2 regions of the Streptomyces sp. Ag109_G2-15 genome follow, and region 2 is predicted to be linked to the other one. Evidence: riboswitches for the same ligand, from Rfam matches in the RefSeq annotation. Region 2 holds a riboswitch; the other holds the start of a gene.
What was found. Region 2 has a riboswitch for ZMP and ZTP ahead of CRP49_RS39920 (bifunctional 5,10-methylenetetrahydrofolate dehydrogenase/5,10-methenyltetrahydrofolate cyclohydrolase). Riboswitches for the same ligand answer to the same signal wherever they lie in the genome.
Positions count from the first base shown of each region.

Region 1 (3,969 bases), on a different contig from region 2:
CCTGCACGAGCGCCTGGTCGACGCCTGGCGCAGGCAGGCCGCGCTGCTCCCGCCGGGCAGCCCCCTGCACTTCGCGCACTCCTCCGCCGACGAACTCGGCGAGGACCTGATGACGGTGGCCTACCTGAAGGAGACCGCCGAACAGGCCGGCCTCGCCACCGACTGGATCTCCATGGAGGAGATCGGCTGGGACACCCTCTCCGGCCGCTTCGTGGACAACGGGCTCCGGTTCATCCGCAGCATCTTCAAGCTCTACCCGTGGGAATGGCTCACCACCGACGCCTTCGCCGGGCACGTCCTCGACACCCTCGACAACGGCGGCGGCACCGGCACCACCCTGTGGATCGAACCCGCCTGGAAGATGCTCCTGAGCAACAAGGCCCTCCTGGCGATCCTCTGGGAGCTGTACCCCGGCCACCCGAACCTCCTGCCCGCCTACCTGGACGGCCCGCGCGAGCTGGCCACCCACCAGGGCTACGTCGCCAAGCCGCTACTCGGCCGGGAGGGCGAGGGCGTCACCGTGCACGAGCCCGGCACGCCCGCCGCCCCGCGCGAAGAGCCGTGCTGCTACCAGCAGTTGGCCCCGCTGCCCGCCTTCGACGGCAACCACGTCGTGCTCGGCGCCTGGGTCGTCCAGGACGAACCGGCGGGCCTCGGCATCCGCGAGTCCTCGGGCCTGATCACCGACGGGTACGCCCGCTTCCTGCCGCACGTGATCCTCTAGCCCTCCAGCACGGCCGAGAGCTGGGCGAGACCCCAGTCCAGGTCCTCCTTGCTGATCACCAGCGGTGGCGCGATCCGGATCGTCACACCGTGGGTGTCCTTCACCAGGACACCCCGGTCCATCAGCCGCTCGGACACCTGCCGGCCCGTCCCGACCCTCGGCGCGATGTCGACCCCGGCCCACAGCCCGCGCCCGCGCACCGCCGTCACCTTGCCGGTGCCGAGCAGGGCGGCCAGCTCCCGGTGCAGGTGATCGCCCAGCTCGGCGGCCCGCGCCTGGTACTCGCCCGTCCGCAGCATCCTGATCACCTCCAGCGCCACCGCACAGGCCAGGGGGTTCCCGCCGAACGTCGATCCGTGCTCACCCGGCCGGAACACCCCGAGCACCTCGGTGCTCGACACCACCGCCGACACCGGCACGATCCCGCCGCCCAGCGCCTTCCCCAGCACGTACACATCCGGTGCGACCCCCTCGTGCTCGCACGCGAAGGTCCGCCCGGTCCGGCCCAGCCCCGACTGGATCTCGTCGGCGATGAACAGCACGTCCCGCTGCCGGGTCAGCTCCCGCACCGCCGGCAGATAACCGGCCGGCGGGACGATCACCCCCGACTCGCCCTGGATCGGTTCGAGCAGTACCGCGACCGTGTTCTCGGTGAGCGCCTCCCGCATCGCGGTCAGGTCGCCGTACGGCACGATCTGGAAGCCCGGCGTGTACGGCCCGAAGTCCGCCCGTGCCTCGGGGTCGGTGGAGAAGCTGATGACCGTCGTCGTACGGCCGTGGAAGTTGCCGCTCGCGACCACGATCTTCGCCATCTCGGCGGGCACCCCCTTGATCCGGTACCCCCACTTCCGGGCCGTCTTCACCGCGGTCTCCACCGCCTCGACACCGGTGTTCATCGGCAGCACCATCTGCATGCCGCACAGCGCGGCCAGCTCGGTGCAGAACGCGGCGAACCGGTCGTGGTGGAACGCCCGCGAGGTCAGCGTCACCCGCTCCAGCTGCGCCTTGGCCGCCTCCACGAGCCGCCGGTGGCCGTGCCCGAAGTTCAGCGCCGAGTACCCGGCCAGCAGGTCGAGGTAGCGCCGCCCCTCGACATCCGTCATCCAGGCCCCGTCCGCGGTGGCCACGACCACCGGCAGCGGGTGGTAGTTGTGCGCACTGTGGGCGTCGGCGGCGGCGATGAGCGTCTCCGTAGCGTTCACGGGAACTCCAGAGGGCCAGAGAGTCGGGATGCATCCCCCTTCTTATCCTCGCTCGCATGGTGGACGCGGGACCTGCGCGATCCGACGCGCCCGGTAGGCTGATCAGCGGGCCGTGACTGGCGCGCTAGGGATGGGACCGACCATCGGGGAGCGGCCCGAGCGGTAAAACAGTGCCGTGCGCCTGGGCCGAACGTGAACGCTGTACACACGCCGTCCGGAGGTCCCCATGCCAGAGCAGCCCCTGTCGACCGAGTCCACCGCCTTCCGCGCCGCCCTCGACGTCATCCGTGCCGTCGAGCCGCGCGTCGCCGACGCCATCGGCCAGGAGGTCCACGACCAGCGCGAGATGCTCAAGCTGATCGCCTCCGAGAACTACGCCTCCCCGGCCACCCTGCTGGCGATGGGCAACTGGTTCAGCGACAAGTACGCCGAGGGCACCATCGGCCGCCGCTTCTACGCCGGCTGCCGCAACGTCGACACGGTGGAGTCCCTGGCCGCCGAGCACGCCAAGGCGCTCTTCGGTGCCCGGCACGCCTACGTCCAGCCGCACTCCGGCATCGACGCCAACCTCGTCGCCTTCTGGGCCGTGCTCGCGGACCGCGTCGAGGTCCCGTTCCTGGAGAAGACCGGCGCCCGCCAGGTCAACGACCTCTCCGAGGCCGACTGGGCCGAGCTGCGCCAGGCCTTCGGCAACCAGCGCATGCTCGGCATGTCCCTGGACGCAGGCGGCCACCTCACCCACGGCTTCCGCCCGAACATCTCCGGCAAGATGTTCGACCAGCGCTCCTACGGCACCGACCCGGCCACGGGCCTGATCGACTACGAGGCCCTGCGCGCCCAGGCCCGCGAGTTCAAGCCGCTGATCCTCGTCGCCGGCTACTCGGCGTACCCCCGTCTGGTGAACTTCCGCATCATGCGCGAGATCGCCGACGAGGTCGGCGCGACCCTCATGGTCGACATGGCCCACTTCGCGGGCCTGGTCGCCGGCAAGGTCCTGACCGGCGACTTCGACCCGGTCCCGCACGCCCAGATCGTCACCACGACGACCCACAAGTCGCTGCGCGGCCCGCGCGGCGGCATGGTCCTGTGCGACGACTCCCTGAAGGACCAGGTCGACCGCGGCTGCCCGATGGTGCTCGGCGGCCCGCTCCCGCACGTCATGGCCGCGAAGGCCGTCGCCCTGGCCGAGGCCCGTCAGCCCTCCTTCCAGGACTACGCCCAGCGCATCGTCGACAACTCCCGCGCTCTCGCCGAGGGCCTGATGAAGCGCGGCGCCACCCTGGTCACCGGCGGCACGGACAACCACCTCAACCTGATCGACGTGGCCACCTCCTACGGCCTCACCGGCCGCCAGGCCGAGGCCGCCCTGCTCGAGTCCGGCATCGTCACCAACCGCAACGCGATCCCGGCCGACCCGAACGGCGCCTGGTACACCTCCGGCATCCGCATCGGCACCCCCGCCCTGACCACCCGTGGCCTCGGCACGGCGGAGATGGACGAGGTGGCGGGCCTGATCGACCGCGTCCTGACGACGACGGAGCAGGGCACCACCAAGTCGGGCGCCCCGTCCAAGGCCGCCCACGTCCTGGACGAGAAGATCGCGGAGGAGATCGCCCAGCGGGCGACGGACCTGGTCGCGGGCTTCCCGCTGTACCCGGAAGTCGACCTGGGCTGATCAACGCCCTCAGGGGCAGCCAACCCAAGGGGCGCGGGGAACTGCGCGACCAGCTACGACGGTCCGCAGTCCCCCACGCACCGAACCACCCCCCACCTCAGGGGCCGATCCCCCGCTCAGCCTCTGAGAGAATGGGCAACATGGCTACCGCTGACCAACCTCGCGTGCTCTCCGGCATCCAGCCCACCGCCGGCTCGTTCCACCTCGGCAACTACCTCGGCGCCGTCCGCCAGTGGGTAGCCCTGCAGGAGTCCCACGACGCCTTCTACATGGTCGTCGACCTGCACGCGATCACGGTCCCGCAGGACCCGAAGGACCTGCGCGCCAACACGCGCCTGGCCGCCGCCCAGCTGCTGGCCGCGGGCCTG
Region 1 is NZ_OCNI01000001.1:1,940,158-1,944,126, reverse strand. Features, by position in the region: gene CRP49_RS08325 (glutathionylspermidine synthase family protein) at 1-724, shown strand, start outside; gene rocD (ornithine--oxo-acid transaminase) at 721-1,926, opposite strand; ZMP/ZTP riboswitch at 2,029-2,120, shown strand; gene CRP49_RS08315 (glycine hydroxymethyltransferase) at 2,153-3,601, shown strand; gene trpS (tryptophan--tRNA ligase) at 3,742-3,969, shown strand, end outside.
Region 1: linked by a shared signal. The riboswitch ahead of CRP49_RS08315 (glycine hydroxymethyltransferase) and the one ahead of CRP49_RS39920 (bifunctional 5,10-methylenetetrahydrofolate dehydrogenase/5,10-methenyltetrahydrofolate cyclohydrolase) in region 2 are both predicted to bind ZMP and ZTP.

Region 2 (3,969 bases):
AGTCCAGCACCTCCCGGCGGGCCTGGGCGGTGTGCCGACCGAGGATCGCCAGCCGGGCGATGATCGCCTCTTTCACCGGGTCCAGCCAGTCCAGTTCGCGCACCCAGACGGCCACGTGCCGGTCCACCGAGTCCTGCACTGCCTGCCTCCCGCAGTGGTTTTCTTGTGGATCATTTTTCGGGTAACTACTTTGCCCGGCATGACACATGCTGCGCACGCCTTCGTCGATGTCGATGAACTTCTCGATGCCATAAAGGAGTTGAGTGTCGCGGGCCGCTGGGACCGGGCCGCACGGCTGCTGGCCTCGGTCACCGTCGAAGAGCCCGCCGACCACGCGCGACTCACCCGGGCCGCCGCCGAAGTCGCCCTGGACCGCGACTGGTTCGCCGGGACGGACACCGCGGCCGAGCGGATCGATGCAGCCGAGAAGGAGTTCCCGGACGGCGACTGGGACACGGACTTCCTCCGGCTCAGGCACACCTACTCCCGGCTGCTCCTGGTCGACGGCGCCCTGCGCATCGGCCCGGACGGCAAGGACCCCGAGGCTCTCGCCACCCTCCTCGACCGGGCACGGGAGCTGCACGCCGGGGCCCCGGACGAGGTGCGCCGGGGCTGGGCGGCGATGTACCGCGGGCTGATCACGGAGAACCACTTCGCCGACCGGACGGCCGCCGCCACGCACTTCACGGACGCGCTGCGGGCCGGGGAGGACGGCGCGGACGGTCTACTGGCCCGCGAGGCACTGCGGCACCTCGGCGGTCAGGACCACGACACCGGAGACCACGAGCGGGCCGGGGAACGCTGGCGCCGGGCCACCGCGCTGGGCGCCCGGGCCGGCACGGTGCCCGGCACCCTCTCCCAGCAGCTGCTGCTGGCCGTCCTGGCCCGGGACGCGGGCGACGAGGCGGGCGCCGTCGCGCTGGCGGCGGAGATCGTCCGCTGGGCCGAGGCCATCGGCGCGGACCGGCTGGCCGGCCAGGCGTCGGCGTTTCTCACCGGGACGGATCCGACGGCGCTGCCCGCTGCGACGGACACGGACTGAGGACCGCCGCTTGCGTCGGCAGACGCGGGCTGGGCCCGGGCCGACGGGGCGGCACCGTCCTGGCGACCAGAGCGGGGGCGCCGGGCGGGCGCCGGGCATGCCCGTGCGGGGAGCTGGCCCCGCCCCCGGCATCCACCCACGCCGGCCACCGCGGTCTGGGCCCGGGACCGACACGGCCAACACCGCCCGAACCACCAGAGCGGGGCGCCGAGCATGCGCCGGGAATGCCCGTGCCGGAGGGGAGCCGCCCCCCCGCCCCGACATCCACCCACGCCGGCCAGCGCGGTCTGGGCCGGGTTGGCGCGGCCGACACTGCCCGAACCACCAGAGCGGGCGCGCCGGGCATGCGCGCGCGGGAAGCTGCCCCCGCCCCGGCATCCACCCACGTCCGCCGACGCGACCTGGGCCCGGGCCGGCGCGGCCGACACCGCCCGCACGCCAGCCGCATCGGCCGACGCAGCCTCAGTGCCGCTCGTGCTCTCGGTTAGTCTGTGGGCGGGCCGTGACTGGCGCTGAGGTGGAGTACCACCGGGGAGCGGTCCGTGGAGGATGCCGCGCGCCTGGGCGATGAAGGTCAACCCAGCTCAGGAGTGCAGATGACACAGGCCCGGCTCATGGACGGCACCGCCCTCGCCCGCCGCATCGTCGAGGAGACCGCGAAGAAGGCCGCCGATCTCACCGAACGGACGGGCAGCGCGCCCTGTCTGGCCACGGTGCTGGTCGGCGAGGACCCGGCGTCCGTCACCTACGTCCGCATGAAGCAGAACCGCTGCCGCAAGGCCGGCATCGAGTCCCGGCACGTGGCGCTGCCCGCCGCCACGACCACCACCGAACTCGTCGGCGCCCTGCGGGAGTTGTCGGCCGACCCAACCGTGCACGGCATCCTGCTCCAGCACCCGATGGGCGACCACATCGACGAGCGGGCCGCGTTCGAGGCGATCGCGCCGGAGAAGGACGTGGACGGCGTCACCTTCGCCTCGTTCGCCACAATGAGCTTCGGTCTGCCGGGCTTCGTCTCCTGCACGCCCGGCGGCATCCTCAGGCTGCTCGACGAGTACGACGTCGACCCGGCAGGGAAGCGGGCCGTGGTGGTGGGCCGCAGCGCCATCCTCGGCAAGCCGGTGGGCATGCTGCTCCTGGCCCGCGACGCGACCGTGACGTACTGCCACTCGCGCACCCGGGATCTGTCGGCCGCGGTGCGCGAGGCCGACATCGTGGTCGCCGCCGTGGGCCGGCCGCGCCTCATCCGGGGGCAGGACATCAAGCCGGGCGCGGTCGTCATCGACGCGGGCTACAACCCCGGCAACGTCGGCGACGTCGACTTCGACTCCGCCGTGGAGCGGGCCTCGCTGATCACGCCGGTGCCGGGCGGCGTCGGCCCGATGACGATCGCCACCCTGCTGGAGCAGACCGTCGACGCCGCCGCCCGGCAGCTCGGGGTGTGATCAGCGCATCCAGGCGCTGTAGTCCATGACGTCCCCGGCCTTGACCCCCCACTCGGGCTCGTCCTGGGTGAAGGTGGTCTCCAGGCCGAGGACGGCTCCGGTGCGGGGGTCGAGGATGAGCATGCGCCGACCTCCCCCGCCCTCGCCGCCGTACACGTACGCCTGCCCCGGGCGACCGAGGCGGTCCGTCACCTGCCCCACGGGCCGCAGCCCCTGGGCGTCCGCCAGGACCCGGACGAGCGCCGCCGACTCACGGGCGCCGAGCGTCCAGTGGTCGAGCAACTCCCTGACGGCGTCGAGGAGTTCGGGGGTGCGCGGGGAGTCGGTACGGACGGTCTCGGCGAGGTAGTCGCGCAGGGCGGCCGGGGTGTGCGGCGGGCGTGCCTCGGGCGGGTCGTCGCTCCAACTCGGCGGGTAGGTGGTCCGGCTGAGGACGTGACCGTCCTCGACCAGTCGCGGCTCGCCGCCCTCGTCGGTGAGGACCGGGCGGCCGCGGTGACGCGGGTCGGTCGCCACGACCAGCTCGGTGTGGCTGTCGTCCGCCCTCCAGCGCACGACCCGCTCCTCGGGGAGGGTGACGGGCGGCTTGTCGTCACTCATGCCGAGGCTCCACGACTGCACATGCGTGCCCTTGAGCAGGCTCGGTGTGTCGTCCTGCGCGGCCGCATCGGCAAGGCCGGCCAGCTCCTTCAGGGGTACGGGCGTGGAGTGGGCCCGGACGGTCAGCGGGCGCGGCGCGGCGAGGGCCGGCGGGGTGCTCGGGCCGCCGATCAGCACGGTCAGGGCGGTGACCAGGACGACTGCGGTTGCGGCGAGGCCCCAGAGCAGCCGGGCACGCGGGACGATACGGCGGAGCGGCCGGTCCTCGCTCATCAGCCGCCGGAGCCGCCGCTCGGCGCGGTGGTCCAGCGGCCCGTCGCCGAAGTGGGGGCCGTCGGCCGGCACCGGGTTGGCGCGGCGGAGGAGTTCGAGTTCTTCAGCCATGTCGGTGTTCCTTGCAGGGCGTCGCGTCAGCAGCGGGCGCGGGTGGGCAGGGCGGTCGCCCCGGGCGGTGTCCCGTGCCGGACGGAACGGCGAATGCGAGAGACAGGGCAGGCCGAGCGCTAGCCATGACCGAACCCCCTCGGTGGCAGCGCATCGACGGCCGCCGGGGGACGCAAGCGGTCGATCTGCGTCTTGAGTCGCTGCCGGGCCCGGTGCAGTCGCATGGCCGCCGCCCGTCTGCCGCAGCCCAGGGCCACCGCGATCTCCTCGGCGCCGAGTTCCTCCCATGCCGCGAGGCGGAGCACCTCCTGGTCCGCCGGGGTCAGCCGGGCCAGTGCCTCGTGCACCCAACCGCCGGGGGCCTCCGCGTCGGGGCTGTCCACGATGTGCCGGCCGTGCGCCGCCTCGTCGTTGCCCAGCCGGTCCAGCAGCCGGCGCCGCCGTCCGTAGCCGCGTACCGCGTTGGCCAGGCAGTTGCGTGCCACGCCGTACAGCCAG
Region 2 is NZ_OCNI01000002.1:758,240-762,208, forward strand. Features, by position in the region: gene CRP49_RS39910 (MarR family winged helix-turn-helix transcriptional regulator) at 1-139, opposite strand, end outside; gene CRP49_RS39915 (hypothetical protein) at 200-1,042, shown strand; ZMP/ZTP riboswitch at 1,535-1,615, shown strand; gene CRP49_RS39920 (bifunctional 5,10-methylenetetrahydrofolate dehydrogenase/5,10-methenyltetrahydrofolate cyclohydrolase) at 1,639-2,487, shown strand; gene CRP49_RS39925 (CU044_5270 family protein) at 2,488-3,471, opposite strand; gene CRP49_RS39930 (RNA polymerase sigma factor) at 3,591-3,969, opposite strand, start outside.